One region of the Paraburkholderia sp. MPAMCS5 genome, then DNA from elsewhere that is predicted to be linked to it. Evidence: riboswitches for the same ligand, from Rfam matches in the RefSeq annotation. Region 1 holds a riboswitch; the other holds the start of a gene.

Region 1 (4,863 bases):
GGCGGTCGAAAAGCGCCGTTGAAACGCGACGGCGAAGGCGCCGCGACGCGATTCGCGCCGGCCGCGAACCCGGCGGCTGGCCGGGCGCGCTGCCGCGCTGCGAATCCGGCCCGGCGGGCTCCGGTTCGCGCGAGAGGAGCGATGTTAACACGGATGAAATCGGCGGATCGTTTCGCGCGGCGAATCTCGCGTGAGACTGCCGAGCGCGAAACCGCCACGCGTCGCCCGGCGAAAATCGCCGCGCGCGGCCCGCCCGCGGCTCCTGGACGAGACGTGCCACAATGACGAAGTTGCGCGCCGCCGCCGAGGTGGCAAAGCGGCGCGCCGTTTTTGCAGGAAGACACGCATGTCCGCATCGCTGAAGATTGGATTGATGGGTTACGGGTTCGCCGGCGCAACGTTCCATGCGCCGGTCATCGAGCACTGCGGACGCGCGAGCGTCGCGGCCATCGCGACCGGCAAGCCCGACCTCGCGCTCGCCGACTATCCGCACGCGAAGGCCGTGGCCGACCTCGACGCGCTCCTCGCACTCGACGAAATCGACTGCGTGGTGATCGCCACCCCGAACGACACGCATTTCGACCTGGCGCGCCGTACGCTGGAAGCGGGCAAGCACGTCGTGGTCGACAAGCCGGTGACGCTCAGCGCCGCCGACGCCCACACGCTCGCCAACATCGCCCTCGCGCGGCACAAGCTGTTCGTGCCGTTCCACAACCGCCGCTGGGACGGCGACTTCATGACCGTGCGCGATCTGCTCGCGAGCGGCGAACTGGGGCGCATCACGCAATACGAATCGCATTTCGACCGGTTCCGGCCGGAAGTGCGTCAGCGCTGGCGCGAGGAAGCGTCGCGCGGCGGCGGCCTGCTGTTCGATCTCGGGCCGCATCTGATCGACCAGGCGCTCGCGCTGTTCGGCGCGCCGCAGACGGTGTCGGCGACCGTGCGCGCGCATCGCGACGAGGCGAGCGCGCCGGACTACGTGCATATCCAGTTGGGCTACGGCGGATTCGAAGTGGTGCTGCACGCGAGCGCGCTGACGGCGATCGTCGCGCCGAGGTTCGCCATCCACGGCACACGCGGCAGTTATGTGAAGTACGGGCTCGACACGCAGGAAGATCAATTGAAGGCCGGTCTGCGTCCGGGCGACGAAGGCTTCGCCGCCGGCAATGCCGCGGGCGTGCTGCGCGTGCTGGAAGGCGGCCAGGAAGTGGAGCGCGAATTGCCGACTCGCAATGGCGACTACGCGAGCTTCTACATCGCCCTCGCCGATGCCATTCAGCAAGGGGCGAAGTTCCCGGTGAGTCCGCAAGACGCAGTCGACGTGATGACGATCATCGAGCTAGCCGCCCGCAGCTCGGACGAAGGCAGGCGCCTGCCGTTCGAGCGGCTTCGCTGAGCAGCCTCGCCGAGCGGCTGCACTGAGCGGCTTTGCCGGCGCAAGGCGACGCACTGCGCGCCGGCAAAACTGACAAACAGGAAAGCAACATAACGTTACAAATCCGTCGGCCTGCCAGGTCAGCGTTCACGAGCCGTGATCCGTTGCTACGCCTGTAGCACCACACAACGACAATGACCTCACGGAGAGTCCATGCCACATATCATCCGCGCGCTCACCGCATGCGCCTTGCTCAGCTCGCTCGCCGCCTGTGTGACGGCGCCGCCGCCCGCGCCGCGCCCCAATCCGCAGCAGATCGCCGACAGGCGCCTGCATCAGGTCGACGGCCGCATCGACAATCTCGGGCGCCGCATCGACAATCGCGTGAATCAGGGCTATTACGCGCCTCCGCAAGGCGGTGAACTGCATCATCGGCTGGAGGTGGTCCGGCGCGAGGCGCACGACATGGCCGCGCAACACGGCGGCGGTTTGTCGGCCGACGAACAGCGCGTGCTGAACGAGGAACTCGACAGCACCGCCCACGCGATCGGCGAGTAAGCGCGGGCAACGGCGAATGACCGCGACCGAAGGCGACTGAAGCCGACCAAGGGCAACTGAGGGCAACTCGGGGGCAACTGAGGCCAACTACGCACGAGTCCGGACGACCCTGCCCTTTAATTGACAAGCCTTCGGGCCTCGCGTACATTCGCCGCACGCGTCGGGAGAGCGCGCTGGCCGCTGGATTTTGCAGGCCGCGCCGCCGAAGGGGCACACCCACAAACTCTCAGGCAAAAGGACCGACCGCGTCGAAAAACCGGCGTCAATGCAACATCAAGACGCCGTTTTTCGCACTCTGGAGAGAGGCAGTAGCCGGTTGCATCGTCAACGCATGCAGACCTTGGCAGGCTGCCCACCGAAGGGGCGCGCGTTTCGCCGTGACGGAGCAACATCGCCACGGCAGCGCAATCTCTCAGGTATCGAGGACAGAGGGGCCATGCAGCACCACGCTCGCAGCCACACGGCAGCGAGGCGCGGCGCCGCATGGCCTTTTTTGTTACGCGAGACGCCCGAGGCCCCATGACCGAACTCAAACACACTCCGCTCAACGCCACGCATCGCGCGCTCAATGCCCGCATGGTCGACTTCGGCGGCTGGGATATGCCCGTCAACTACGGCTCGCAAATCGACGAACATCGCGCCGTGCGCACCGACGCCGGTATGTTCGACGTGTCCCACATGTGCGTCGTCGATTTCACCGGCGAACGCGTGCGCGCCTTCTTCGAATACGCGCTGGCGAATAACGTCGGCAAGCTGCAAACGCCCGGCCGCGCGCTGTACTCGTGCCTGCTGAATCCCAATGGCGGCGTGATCGACGACCTGATCGTCTATTACTTCGGCGAAGATCACTTCCGCGTGGTCGTGAACGCGGGCACCGCCGACAAAGACATCGCGTGGTTCAAGCAACTGAACGAAGGCGGCTTCGGCCTGACCATCACGCCGCGCCGCGATTTCGCGATCGTCGCGGTGCAAGGTCCGAACGCCCGCGAGAAAGTCTGGCAAACCGTGCCCGCCACCCGCGCCGCCACCGAAGCGCTCAAGCCGTTCAATGCGGCGCGCGTCGAAGGCACGCCGTTCGGTGAATTGACCGTGGCCCGCACCGGCTATACCGGCGAAGACGGCTTCGAGATCATCGTGCCGGCGGATCACGTCACGGCATTGTGGAACGCGCTGCAGGCGCAAGGCGTGCGCCCCGCCGGTCTCGGCGCGCGCGACACGCTGCGTCTCGAAGCCGGCATGAATCTGTACGGCCAGGACATGGACGACACCATCTCGCCGCTCGACGCCGGCCTCGCCTGGACTGTCGATCTCGAATCGCCGCGCGAATTCGTGGGCAAGAGCCAGTTGGAAGTGGACGGCTCGCGCGCGGCGTTCGTCGGTCTCATCTTGCTGAAGGAAAACGGCAAGGCGGCCGGCGTGCTGCGCGCCCATCAGAAAGTCCTCACGCCGCACGGCGAAGGCGAAATCACCAGCGGCACTTTTTCCCCGACGATGCAGGAATCGATCGCCTTCGCGCGCGTGCCGAAGGGCGTGCAACCGGGCGACACTGTTCACGTTCAGATTCGTGACAAATCCGTCCCTGCAAGCGTGGTAAAACTGCCGTTCGTGCGCAACGGCAAAGTGCTCGCGGCGGGCTGAGCCCCCGCAAGCAACTCGCGCGCGCGTCCATTTTTAACTCGATACCGAATCACACCGCATAGGAGCATCCGATGAGCATCCCGGCCGATCTGAAATACACCGAATCGCACGAATGGGTCCGCACCGAGGCAGACGGCACGCTGACGGTCGGCATTACCGACCACGCGCAGGAAGCGCTCGGCGACATCGTCTTCTTCGAAGTCCAGGAACTGGGCAAGACCGTCACCGCCGGCGACACCGTCGCCGTGATCGAATCGGTGAAAGCCGCTTCGGATATTTACGCGCCGGTCTCGGGCGAAGTGATCGAAGCGAATCCGGCCGTGTCCGATTCGCCGGAGTCGGTCAACAGCGCGCCGTACGACAACTGGCTCTTCAAGATCAAGCCGACCGCCGATGCAGCGCTCGACCGCCTGATCGACGCCGATGCCTACACGAAATCGATCGGCGCCTGATTCACCTCTCGTCTAACCGTCAGGTGCGGCGCGCCCTTCGCATAAGGATCGCCGCACTGCCAGGAACACCATGAAGCTCGAACACCCGGATCGTCTGATGAACCGCACTCCTCTCTCGCTCGCCGCGCTCGAAGTGCACGACGCCTTCGCTGAACGGCACATCGGCCCGGACTCGGCCGACCAGCACGCCATGCTCGAAGCCCTCGGCTTCGCGTCGCGCGCCGCACTGATCGACGCCGTGATTCCGAAGACGATCCGCCGCACCGAGCCGCTGCCGCTCGGCCCGTTCGCCCAGCCGAAGAGCGAGGCCGAAGCGCTCGCCGCGTTGCGCGAACTCGCGGACAAGAATCAGGTGTTCCGCTCGTACATCGGACAGGGCTATTACAACGCCCATACGCCGACGGTGATTCTGCGTAACGTGCTGGAAAATCCGGCGTGGTACACCGCGTACACGCCGTATCAGCCGGAAATCTCGCAAGGCCGTCTGGAAGCGCTGCTCAATTTCCAGCAGATGATTGTCGACCTGACCGGTCTCGCGATCTCGAACGCGTCACTGCTCGACGAAGCCACTGCGGCGGCTGAAGCCATGACGCTGCTGCAACGCGTGGGCAAGCCGAAGTCGAACGTGTTCTTCGTCGCCGACGACGTGTTGCCGCAAACCATCGAAGTGATCAAAACGCGCGCCACGCCGGTCGGCATCGAAGTGAAAGTCGGCCCAGCCGCCGAAGCCGCGAACGCGAATGCATTCGGCGTGCTGCTGCAATATCCGGGCGTGAACGGCGACGTGCGCGACTACCGCGCGCTGACCGAAGCCATCCACGCCGCGGGCGGCCACGTGGT
Region 2 (4,863 bases), on a different contig from region 1:
GCACAGCACTTCGCCTGCTTCGATACCGCGTTTCATGCCACGCTGCCGCCGCGCGCGGCGCAGCTCGCTTTGCCTCGGCGTTATGCGGACGCGGGCGTGATTCGCTACGGATTTCACGGGCTGTCCTACGAATCGCTCGTCACGCAGCTCGGTGCGAATCTGCCGCCGCGCGCGGTGTTTGCGCATCTTGGCAATGGTTCGAGCGTATGCGCCTTGCGCGATGGGCGCTCCGTCGATACGTCGATGGGCATGACGCCCACCGGCGGCGTGCCGATGGGCACTCGCAGCGGCGACCTGGACCCCGGCGTGCTGCTGTATCTGATGCGCGTCGAAGGGCTCGATGCCGACGCGCTCGAAACGCTCCTGAACCGGCATAGCGGCCTTGCCGGTTACGCCGATGGCGAGAGCGACATGCAGGTGCTCGAACAACGCGCGGCGGCGGGCGACGCGAATGCATCGCTCGCACTCGACGCGTTCGCAACCGCCGTGCGCAAAACCATTGGTGCGTATGCGGCTTTACTGGGCGGTATCGATCTGCTGGTTTTTACGGGCGGAATAGGTGAACACAGCGCGGAGATTCGCCAACGCATCTGCGAAGGGCTGTCGTTTCTGGGGCTTGTGGAAGGCGATGCGGAAGGCGATGCAGCGGGCAACGTGAGGGCGCTGCATACGGAAGAAGAGAAGCAGATCGCGAGGCATTGCCGCGCCTTATTGCAGTGTGACGACGTGCAGTGCGACGACGCCTGACATTGAATTGGCTGAAGCTCTGAGGTTCAAGCCCGCCTGACAACCAGCCGATCGCACACACCGGCCACGCCAAAGAGCCGCGTCACATCTTCCAGCACCGCCATTTTTTGTTCATCGCGTTGAAGCTCGCCGCAAAGCGTCAGGCGGCCGTCGCGTACTTCGACCGTGACCGTGTGGATGGGAACCGCCGTGTCCCACGCGAGGCGCCGCGCCGCTTCATGGGCGATTTGCGCGTCGGAGAGACGCGCGGTGTGCTGCTTCGGATAGAGCGAGTGAGCCATGGCGTTGCCACTGGAAAGACGCGGATTCCACCACACTAGCAGATGCCGCGTCCCCGCGCCGGACGTTACTGCATCGCGCCCGCCAGCGCCTGTGCGGTGGCGGCGGAAAGTGTCCAGCCAAGGTGTCCATGCCCGGTGTTATAAAACACGCCGTGGCGTTTTCCGCGGCCGACCTTCGGCAGCATGCTCGGCAGCATCGGCCGCAAGCCCGCCCACGGAATCACGCGCGCGGTCGACACCTCGGGGAAATGCCGGCGCGTCCAATCGACGAGCGGAGCAATCCGGTCCGAACGGATGTCGCGGTTAAAGCCGTTGATTTCTGCCGTGCCCGCCACCCGAAAACGCTCGGCGCCAAGGCGGCTCGTCACGATCTTCGCGCTGTCGTCGAGCAAACTGACCCACGGCGCGCGTTGCCGGCTGGTTTCGTCGTCGAGACACACGGTGATCGAATAGCCTTTCACCGGATACACGTTCACGTGATCGCCGAGCATGGCCGCAAAATCCCGGCTCTTCACACCGGCGCACACGACGATCCGCTCGAATGCAAACTGTTGCGCGTCGCGTTCGAGGTTGACTGTCACCGTGAAGCGTCCTTCGGCCGGCTGCTCGATCGACGTGATGTCCGCGTCGTAATGAAACTGCACGCCGTGGCGCACGCATGCATTGGCGAGACCGCGCGTGAACTTGTGGATGTCGCCGGTCGAATCGGATGGCGTGAAAAAGCCGCCGTAAAACTCGCCCTGCAACGTAGGCTCGATGCGCTGCAATTCATCCGACGTCACCGCGCTGCGATCGAGTCCGCCTTCACGCAGCAGGACGTTGACCTTGCTCGCCGCGTCGAACTCCTTGCGCGTTTTGTAGACGTGCAGAATGCCGCGCCGTTCCAGATCGAAGTCGATGCCTTCGCGATCCGCAAGCGAGAACAGATGCTCGCGCGCGGCGAGCGCAAGCCGCACCGTTTCGACGGTATTCGCACGATAGTGCGGAATTTGCCGCAGAAACTCGCCCATCCACGAATACTTGTGCCACGTAGGCAAAGGGTTGAGCAGCAGGGGCGCGTCGCGCGTGAGCATCCAGCGCAGGCCTTTGAGAACGGTGGCCGCGCTGTTCCAGACTTCGGCGTTGCTTGCGGAAAGCTGGCCGCCGTTGGCGAACGAGGTTTCCATTGCGGCGTAGCGATGCCGCTCGAACACCGTGACATGGTGGCCGCGTTGCGCGAGGGCGTGAGCAGTCGTGACGCCGGTAATGCCGGCGCCGATAATGGCGATTCGTGACATGACATGGTCCAGAGTAGTTGAGCATCACCGGGTTCGATTTCATGCGAAACCGGTGCCGATGCCCCATCTGTCCATGTACCTGAGAGTTTCTTTCCGCGCTAAGGCGCGGTGCACGCCGTATGCGGGAATCCCCTTCGGTGGGCGCGCGCGGCGCCGCTCTCCAGATGTTCCTGCTGCGCGGTCCTTTTGCCTGAGAGTTTCCGGGGCGGTTGCTCCGTCGGCGTCGCCGAACATCAGGCGATCTCTCCCGCGCTGCTTTGCAGAACGCCACGACGATACCGGGCAAAAATTTTTCCGGCAAGTGTTTTTGCACGCGAGCCGTGCCGCGCGATGCGCGCCATCGAGGCGATGCATACTCCGCGAAGGCCCGGCCCGTTTATCATAGTGGCCACCATTACGCCGCTAGATCACATGAACTCCACTCCCGACGCTTCGTCCCGTCCTTCGATTCGTGCATTGACCCTGCTTGAAGGGCGTGTGCTTGGCGTGCTCGTCGAAAAGCAGCACACCGTGCCCGACAGTTATCCGCTTTCGCTGAATGCGTTGACCTTGGGCTGCAACCAGAAGACCGGCCGTTCGCCTGTCATGAACGCAACGGAGGCCGAAGTGCTGACCGCCGTCGACGGTTTGAAACGGCTCAGCCTCGTGCTGGAAGGCAGCAGCAGCCGCGTGCCGCGCTTCGAGCACAACCTGAATCGCGTGCTCGGTTTGCCGAGCCAGTCCGCTGCGTTGCTGACCACCTTGCTGCTGCGCGGCCCGCAGACGGCCGCCGAATTGCGCTTGAACAGCGCGCGTCTGCATGGTTTTGCCGATATTTCCTCGGTCGAGGCCTTTCTCGATGAGCTGGTGGCGAACGACCCGCCGCGCGTCGTCAAGCTGCCGCGCACGCCTGGCGAGCGCGAGCATCGGTGGATGCATTTGCTGTGCGGCGAAGTGAGCGTGAGCGAGTTTGCGCAGTCGGCGGCCGGCGACGACGAAGCGGTGCCGCTGTCCGCGTTCGAAGCCGTGAAGGCCGAGCAAAAACGTCTCGCCGACGAACTCAGCCGGCTTCAGGCGGTGGTGAGGCGCATGGCGGCCGAACTTGGCATCGACGCAAACGATCTGGATGCCTGAAGCGCGCGGCTTACGCTTCGCCGCCGCGCTGCGGGTGGTTGGATAACGCGCGCTGCGTGCGGTAAAAGTTGCGCGGCGGCACGTTCGGCGAGTCTTCCGCCAGACGGTCGAGTTCGTCGCGGATCGCGGTGAGATAGTGGCCGTCGCGCGCGTCGGCGTCGCCTGCGAAAACCGATTCGAGCCGCCGCCGCACTGCGCCATAGCGCGCGCCCGCGGCGCGATGTTTTTCCGCGCGCTCGGCATAGCGCAGATGCGTGTGCAGCGCCGAAGATACCGCGGCGATCACGCTCACGAGACCGACGAGAATCCTGATTTCGAACGAGACGGCATTCGAGTTCAACGAGGCGAACACCGCGGTGCCTACAAACGCGGTCAACACCGTGACCAGCCAGCCGATCTGGCGTTCTCGCGCGGACAGCAGGTCGGCCATGTCGTAATGACTCATCTGGGATTCACGCGCGCGCCTGATCCATTTCAGCAAAAGCTGCTGTTCGTCGACGGGCGGCTCGTAGGCGGGCAGATTCTTCATGGGGCTCGTCAGGGTTGCGTGCACGCGCGCCACGCGCGTGCAGTGACGCTACTGTGCCACATGAAAGCGCGGCTTCGCACGCGCGGCCTTTGTCGTGCGACCTTTGTCGTGCGACCGATACTTCCGTCGATGGCACGCGCAAGCGACGCTGACGCGTTGCGTCGAATAAGCGGGGCTCGCGCGCTGGCCGATCATGCGCTGCGCGAGCGAATTGTCGAGCGGACCCGATTCGCCTGGGATACCGAAGGTTCCCGTTTTCGCCTGCGTGAAGCTTATCGCATCCCGCCTATCGCATCCCGCAGCGCAGCGCGGCTGATGCCCGCGAGATTCGCGACGTGCCGCGCCTGATAGTATGAGGTGAGCAGACTGTTGCGACGCGACACCGCGAGGAGGCGTCGTAGCTTCGGTACACGTCGAGGCGCGCATTGCGCAATCCGCCTACGGCGCGGCACGAGCCACGTCTTTGCAACGAAGTTTTTAGCCGATTCTCAGCATGCAAAGAGGAATGCGCTGCGCGGCTTGCCGACTCCGTGTAAGAACCGGCAAGCAGACGCCACGGCTAGGATGAACGGTCGCGATTGCGCGTTCGCGTGGCGCCCGTGAGCACCGCGATACCGAGCAGGATCACCGCCACGATTGCAATGATGTGCTGCGCCACATGCAGCGCCATCAGTCCCCAGGCGACGCCGCCAATGAAAATGATCCATCCGACCAGATAGATGAGCAGGGTCATCGTTTTCTCCTTGTGGTTTCGGCCAATGGCGCCCGTTCCCTGCGCTGCAAAATTTACCGGGTGCTCCGATGGTCCGCTGACGTCGCTCACAGCGCCCTCGCCGCAAAAGCGATCAACGGGTCTATCTCCAAGCATATTGCGCGCCTGAGCGTTTCTCGATGCACCTCGCGTCCTCTCCGGAAC

What was found. A riboswitch is a leader RNA that binds a small molecule or an ion and turns the genes downstream of it on or off. The one in region 1 is predicted to bind glycine.
Region 2: linked by a shared signal. The riboswitch ahead of VOM14_RS12575 (D-amino acid dehydrogenase) and the one ahead of gcvT (glycine cleavage system aminomethyltransferase GcvT) in region 1 are both predicted to bind glycine.

The regions. Positions count from the first base shown of each region.
Region 1 is NZ_JAYXBK010000007.1:128,124-132,986, reverse strand. Features, by position in the region: gene VOM14_RS17860 (oxidoreductase) at 347-1,396, shown strand; gene VOM14_RS17855 (hypothetical protein) at 1,589-1,933, shown strand; glycine riboswitch at 2,085-2,185, shown strand; glycine riboswitch at 2,219-2,372, shown strand; gene gcvT (glycine cleavage system aminomethyltransferase GcvT) at 2,453-3,571, shown strand; gene gcvH (glycine cleavage system protein GcvH) at 3,643-4,023, shown strand; gene gcvP (aminomethyl-transferring glycine dehydrogenase) at 4,094-4,863, shown strand, end outside.
Region 2 is NZ_JAYXBK010000004.1:504,602-509,464, forward strand. Features, by position in the region: gene VOM14_RS12565 (acetate/propionate family kinase) at 1-747, shown strand, start outside; gene VOM14_RS12570 (BON domain-containing protein) at 774-1,028, opposite strand; gene VOM14_RS12575 (D-amino acid dehydrogenase) at 1,094-2,305, opposite strand; glycine riboswitch at 2,474-2,565, opposite strand; gene VOM14_RS12580 (YceH family protein) at 2,717-3,418, shown strand; gene VOM14_RS12585 (SLATT domain-containing protein) at 3,429-3,947, opposite strand; gene VOM14_RS12590 (hypothetical protein) at 4,507-4,680, opposite strand.